DNA from 2 places in the Pseudomonas sp. AN-B15 genome. Region 2 is predicted to be linked to the other one. Evidence: riboswitches for the same ligand, from Rfam matches in the RefSeq annotation. Region 2 holds a riboswitch; the other holds the start of a gene.
The links. A riboswitch is a leader RNA that binds a small molecule or an ion and turns the genes downstream of it on or off. The one in region 2 is predicted to bind cobalamin.
Positions count from the first base shown of each region.

Region 1 (3,404 bases), 1.4 Mb from region 2:
CGACATTGCTGTTCGAGCCGACGGTGACATAGAGCTTGCTACCGTCCTTGCTGGCGATGACGTTCTTGGTCCAGTGATGGTTCAGCGTACCGCCCGGCAGGTCGGTAACCTTGATCGGCTGTGTGTTGATCTCCGTCGCACCGGGTTCGTAGTGGAAGCGCAGCAGGCGATCAGTGTCAGCGACGTACAAATCGTTGCCGACCAGGGTCATGCCGAACGGCGAGTTGAGGTTCTGCAGAAACACCGTGCGGGTCTCGGCCACGCCGTCGTGATCGGCGTCGCGCAGCAGGGTGATGCGGTTCGGGCTTGGCACGCCGGCACCGGCTTTGCCCATGACTTTCTTCATCACCCAGCCGCGAATACCGCTGCTGTCATCCGGTTTCGGTGGCGCGTTGGTTTCCGCCACCAATACGTCACCGTTGGGCAGCACGTAGAGCCAGCGTGGGTGATCGAGGCCTTCGGCAAATGCAGCCACTTGCGTACCGGCTGCGGCGGTCGGTTTGCCACCTGCAGGCCAGCCGACCGCTGGGGCGATGTTCACCGTCGGGATCAGGGTTTTGTTCGGTTCAGGCAGTTTCGGTGACGGTCCAGTGCCGTCGGAAACTTGCAGGCTGGAGGATTCACCGCAGGCGGCGAGCCCTCCGGCGAGAGCGATGACGAGAGCGAGTCGGGTTTTGCGCATTGCTGATCTTCCCTATGAATGCATGCTTAATCATAGAGAACCCTGCGCACCCGATGGTTCAACCGCTATCCGCGGGCCTCTTTGAACAGCACGGCGATGCCCGGGTGATAATTGCCCGCTTCGCTGCGCAACTTGCGGTAGGCGTAGGGGAAATACCAGGCCACGGCGCAGCAATGCTCCTTTTGCAGGTCGTCGACCATGTCCTGCAACTCTTCGGGGCTGGCGCTGTGCTGGGCCTTCTGCGGGGCGACGAACAGGCAGCCGAGCTTGAGGTCGCTGGCGAAGCTGATGCGTTTGGCATCGCTGGTGATGTCCAGCAGGGCCTGGGTCAGATTGAGGTTGTTGACCCGTGGCCAGCGCTGGGTCGCCTGGAGGTAGGCGCGGTCTTCGGCCCCGGCGATGAACAGGTCGGCGCGGGCATTGCGCTCGCCGTCCTCGTTCTGTTTGCGGGTGGTGGTATCGCAGAGGGTCACCAGTTCGGCCATCCAGGCCGCAGCGGAAAGCAAGCCGAGATTGGCTTTCTCGTCATGCCAATAGGGCGTGTCGTTGTCACCGCGTACCGCGTTGTAACGGTCAATACAGTCAAACCAGCGTTCAAGCACCGGGCGCAGGAATTCCAGGCGCGGGTTGCTGATGATCATGCCTTGCATCGTCATCATCCTTATTGTTGTGGTGTGCTTTTTCAATCAAAAGCATGGCTCTTTGATATCACTTGTCTCAGTGTGGCACAAGATTGGCGTCAGATAATTGATCGGCGGCAGTTATTCGCCCGACGGCCCCCTCTTTAATTGACGCTCCACCCCCAACCCTCTAACCTTCGCGGCTTGTTTCAGGTGCTCTGTGACGCGTGTCGACAGAGTGAAACAGGGAAGCCGGTGAGGGTTGTCTTCAGGTGAAGCACGATCACGATCCCGGCGCTGCCCCCGCAACGGTAAATGAGTGAAAACTGCGCATTGAGCCACTGTGTCGACCGACGCGGGAAGGCGCGCAGTCGGGCGATTCGCCGCTCATGAGCCCGGAGACCGGCCTGATCCATCCAGCGGCATCACGGTGGGCGATGCCAGGCTTTTTGCCGTCTGTTCTTGTGCCTGCCCGCCGTTATCCAGCCTCAACGGAGAGCTCCCCCATGACCGATTCCCCCGAGCGCGACGAACGCCATCTGGCGCGTATGCAGCGCAAAAAAGCCGTGATCGACGAACGCATCGCCAATTCCCCTGACGAGTGCGGCCTGGTGCTGGTGTTGACCGGCAATGGCAAAGGCAAAAGCAGCTCGGCGTTCGGCATGCTTGCCCGTGCCATGGGCCACGGCATGCAGTGTGGCGTGGTGCAATTCATCAAGGGCCGCAATAGCACTGGTGAAGAGTTGTTCTTCCGCCGCTTCCCCGAGCAAGTGCGTTTTCACGTGATGGGCGAGGGTTTCACCTGGGAAACCCAGGATCGCCAGCGTGACATCGCCGCCGCTGAAGCTGCGTGGGCAGTGTCCCGCGAGCTGCTGCGTGATCCGTCGATCGGCCTGGTGGTGCTGGATGAACTGAACATCGCCCTGAAACACGGCTACCTCGATCTGGATCGAGTGCTCAGCGACCTGCAGGCGCGTCCGCCGATGCAGCACGTGATCGTCACCGGTCGCGCGGCCAAGCCGGAAATGATCGAAATGGGCGATACCGTCACCGAAATGGGCATGCTCAAGCACGCCTTCCAGGCCGGCATCAAAGCGCAGAAAGGCGTCGAACTTTGAATCAACCACGTCACTGCCCGGCGGTACTGATCGCCGCGCCGGCCTCCGGTCAGGGCAAGACCACTGTCACCGCCGCGCTCGCTCGCTTGCATCGCAACCAGGGGCGCAAGGTGCGCGTGTTCAAGTGCGGCCCGGACTTCCTCGACCCGATGATTCTCGAGCGCGCCAGCGGTGCGCCGGTGTATCAACTGGACATGTGGATGGTTGGCGAGCAGGAAAGCCGCCGCCTGTTGTGGGAAGCCGCCGCCGAAGCCGATCTGATCCTGATTGAAGGCGTGATGGGCCTGTTCGACGGCACGCCGTCCAGCGCTGATCTGGCGCGCCATTTTGGTGTGCCGGTGCTTGGTGTGATCGATGGCACCGCCATGGCCCAGACCTTTGGTGCCCTGGCGCTGGGGTTGGCGCGCTATCAGCCGGACCTGCCGTTTGCCGGGGTGCTGGCCAACCGAGTCGGCACCTTGCGTCATGCGCAATTGCTCGAAGGCAGTCTCACCGAAGGTCTGCGTTGGTACGGCGCGCTGTCGCGGGAAACCGGGATCGAGTTGCCGAGTCGCCATCTCGGTCTGGTGCAGGCCAGCGAATTGAATGATCTGGACCTGCGTCTCGACGCGGCCGCCCAAGCGTTGGCCAGCAGTTGCGAGGTAGCGCTGCCACCGGCCGTGGAGTTCGCCGCGCCTGAAGTGATCCCTGCCGAACCGCTGCTCGACGGCGTGCGCATTGCCGTCGCTCGTGACGAAGCCTTTGCCTTCACCTACGGCGCCAGCCTCGATCTGCTGCGGGCGATGGGCGCCGAGTTGAGTTTCTTCTCGCCGATCCGCGATACGCAGTTGCCCGACGCCGACAGTCTGTATCTGCCCGGTGGCTACCCGGAATTGCACCATGTGGCGCTGGGGCAAAACACCGCGATGCTGGATGCGATTCGCGCGCACCACGCTGCCGGCAAACCGCTGCTTGCCGAGTGCGGCGGCATGCTCTATCTGCTCG
Region 1 is NZ_CP049737.1:1,843,981-1,847,384, forward strand. It holds gene GTQ41_RS08510 (sorbosone dehydrogenase family protein) at 1-682, opposite strand, end outside; gene GTQ41_RS08515 (hypothetical protein) at 748-1,332, opposite strand; cobalamin riboswitch at 1,497-1,728, shown strand; gene cobO (cob(I)yrinic acid a,c-diamide adenosyltransferase) at 1,809-2,420, shown strand; gene GTQ41_RS08525 (cobyrinate a,c-diamide synthase) at 2,417-3,404, shown strand, end outside.
Region 1: another riboswitch for cobalamin. It lies ahead of cobO (cob(I)yrinic acid a,c-diamide adenosyltransferase); the one in region 2 lies ahead of GTQ41_RS14735 (CbtB domain-containing protein).

Region 2 (3,404 bases):
TATCCAGCCACAAAACTCATCTGACTCAGGGTCTGTAGAGATGTGCATGCCCCGCGCGATACAGCGATGACTCGCTGAACACCTCACTGCCCAGCACCCGACCCACCAGAATCAACGCCGTACGCCGAAACCCCTTGGCCGCAACCTTCGCCGCAATGTCCTCCAGCGTCCCCACCACCCAGTCCTGATCCGGCCACGTCGCCCGGTGAATCACTGCAATCGGGCAATCCGCGCCGTAATGCGGCAGCAGTTCAGTGATGATTTTCTGCAGATGATTGACCCCCAGGTGAATCGCCATGGTCGCGCCATGTTGTGCCAGATCGCCGAGTTCCTCGCCGGCGGGCATCGCGGTTTTGTCCGCATAGCGGGTCAGAATCACGCTCTGTGACACATCCGGCAGCGTCAGCTCGGCGCCAAGCAAGGCTGCACAGGCGGCAGTGGCGGTGACGCCGGGGATGATTTCGAACGGAATATTCAACTCGCGCAGATAACGAATCTGCTCGCCAATCGCACCGTACAGGCTCGGATCACCCGAGTGCACCCGCGCCACGTCCTGGCCCTTGCCGTGGGCGGTTGTGATCAGTTCAATGATCTGCTCCAGATGCAATTCGGCGCTGTTGACCACCGTTTCCGCCTGATGTCCCGCGAGCACGGCGGCCGGCACCAGCGAGCCTGCGTAAATGATTACCGGGCAACTGCGAATCAGTCGCTGGCCTTTGACGGTGATCAATTCCGGGTCGCCGGGGCCGGCGCCGATGAAGTAGACGGTCATGAAGACATCCTGTGAAAAACGGGGCAGGGCAACGCTTCAGATGAAGATTGCTCATGATCAAACAGGGGGGATTATCGGGAATTTACGCAGCGCCGGCCAATGCCAGTGTCGCCTGAGCGTATTTCTGCCGGGAAATCAGCAGCTTTGCCGGTGCCTGAATCAACTGCTCGGCCAGGGCCAGGGCGGCACTTTCCGCCACACCGTAGCAACCGGTGCGCTCATAGGCAATCTGCGAGTGATGGCTCAGTCGCTGCTGGTAAATGGCCAATTCTTCGCTGCTGAAATACAACAGCGGCAGCGCCAGTTGGCTGGCCAGTTCCTGCAGACCGGGTTCATCGCGTTTCAGGTCGATGCTGGCCAGGGCCTTGACCGCCTCGAGTTCTATACGATGCGCCTGCAACGCCTGATCGAGTAACGCGCGCAGCGTGCTGGCCGGGCAGCCGCGCTGGCAGCCCAGGCCGACCACCAGGGTCGGCGCTGCGCGGTCATCGGTCATGCGTGGTATTGACCAGCGCTTTTGCGGCGGAACAACCAGGCGCTGATCAGGCCCAAGGCCAGCCAGAACGCCACGTTGGTCAGCTGCGAAGCGATTTTGAACTGGGCTTCCAAGGCTTCCGGAGCGAGCATCGAATGCACTTCCGGTTGCGGCGCGCCGATCACATGCGGCACGGCGAGGATCGCCACGCCCAGCAGCTTCATCAGCCAGTGACGGCTGAACACGATGAGGGCCAGGCCGACTGCGGTGGAAGCGGCGGTGCCGATCCACCACGTTTGCCGCGACGCCAGATCGGCGGCAGCGGTGCCCGGCAGTTCAGGCGGCAGGCCGAGGGTCGGCGCGAGGACGAAGGTCGCGTAACCGGCCAGGCCCCAGAGCAGGCCCTGCGAAGTTTTGGTCGGTGCACGCAGGGTGTACAGGCCGGCGAGCATCAGCGCGAAACCGACCGCCACCACCAGATTGCCGCCGGTGGTCGAGACCACACGCTGCCAGCCGTCTTCCGGCTCCCAGGCTTCAGCGTCGTGAGTGTGTGCGGTCGTACCGGCGGCGTGTTCGTGAACGGCCACCGGTTCGGATTTTTCGAAAGTTTCAGCCTGCAGAATCAGTGGCGAGACCCAGAAGCTTTGCAGCAACGTCAGCAACAGGGCGGCCAGCAGGCCGGTGAAGCCTGCAGTTTGCGCGATACGCTTGATCATGTCGGCTGGTCTCAGTGGCACGGGAACGCGGCGCTGTGGCGGGTATCGTGAGCGGCGTTGTGCACCGCTTCGATGTGCGAGAAACCGGCGAAGTAAACGAGGCTGGCGCCCAGGATCGACGCGAAAATGGCGGCGGTCAGGCGTTGGCTCAAAGTGGCGGTGCTGGAGATGTTGTCGGTGTTGCTGCCGGTGCTGCTGATGATCGACATGGCGCTTCCCTCTGGAGTGTCAGCGGGTGATATAGAGCGCATGAAAACCCCTGCGAGTCGCGCACGCAGAGGTTCGAACAGCGCCCGCCCACCGCGGGTTTGTTATGTTCAGCGACGCGAAATGCGCGCTGTGTGTTGCGGGCCGGTCTCCGGGCTCACGAGGGGTTGGCGTCAGGCCGACCTGCAAGCATCACCTTCCCATGCCGCAATGGCACAGTGGATTCGACGCTTCGCTCGCTTACCGTTGCGGGGGCAGCACCGGACTGACATGGCTTTGAGTAAAGCACATGATTCACCGGTTTCCCGTTTCACCCTGTGAAGGGCACCCGTAACAAGTTGTGTAGGAGAGCATGGGTTGGGGAAACTAGTCAATTTTGTGGGTGGATCCGTTGCTGCGGTAACGGCCACTTAGGGTTCCGCCCTTACGGCGGGTCACTTTTGGCAAACGCCCCAAAAGTAACCAAAAGGTCTATGCCCTGACGTTCGGCCCTCGCTTAGGCTCGGGTTCCTTCGCTGCGGGATTCATCCGGGGGGCAGCGCCTACGGTTTGCTTCGCTGCACCTCCTCTCGCTGTGTTTGGCTGCGCCAAACGGTCGCTGCGCTCCCACCCCCGGATAAATCCCTCCACTCAGCCTGCCGACGGGCCCTCAGATCAAGAGCGGTACTCGAGCTAACGCTCATCGTGTTGAGTGGTGAAAAGCGGGTGCGGTCTGCTGTGACTTTTGTGGGAGCTGGCTTGCCAGCGATGGCGGCCTGACAGCCGACCAATCACCAACTGAAAACACCCAATCCCATGTAGGAGCTGCCGAAGGCTGCGATCTTTTGATCTGCTTTGGCTTTGGCTTTGGCTTTGGCTTTGGCTTTGGCTTTGGCTCTGGCTCTGGCTTTTGATGTGGCTTTTGACCTTCAGCCCCTTCGGCAGGCCGAGCGTAGGTGTCCATCAGGGGGTAGGCGCGCAGCGCCGTGCGGCGAAGCCGCATGCATCGAGAGGAGGTGCAGCGAAGCAAACCGTAGGCGATGCCCCCGGATGGACACCGTAGCGAGGGAACACTGAGCCTCAGCGAAGTGCCGTACGCCGGGGCAAAGCCTTTTGGGTTACCTTTTCGGCGTTTGGAAAAGGTGACTCGCTGTAAGAGCGAAACCGCCAGCGGCGACACCCGCAGAAACGGATATGCCCCCAATCCAAAAAAAACCAGACCCCGTAACCCGAGGTCTGGCAAAAGTGACCCGCC
Region 2 is NZ_CP049737.1:3,283,441-3,286,844, reverse strand. It holds gene cobM (precorrin-4 C(11)-methyltransferase) at 26-772, opposite strand; gene GTQ41_RS14745 (cobalamin biosynthesis protein) at 855-1,268, opposite strand; gene GTQ41_RS14740 (CbtA family protein) at 1,265-1,963, opposite strand; gene GTQ41_RS14735 (CbtB domain-containing protein) at 1,975-2,172, opposite strand; cobalamin riboswitch at 2,295-2,517, opposite strand.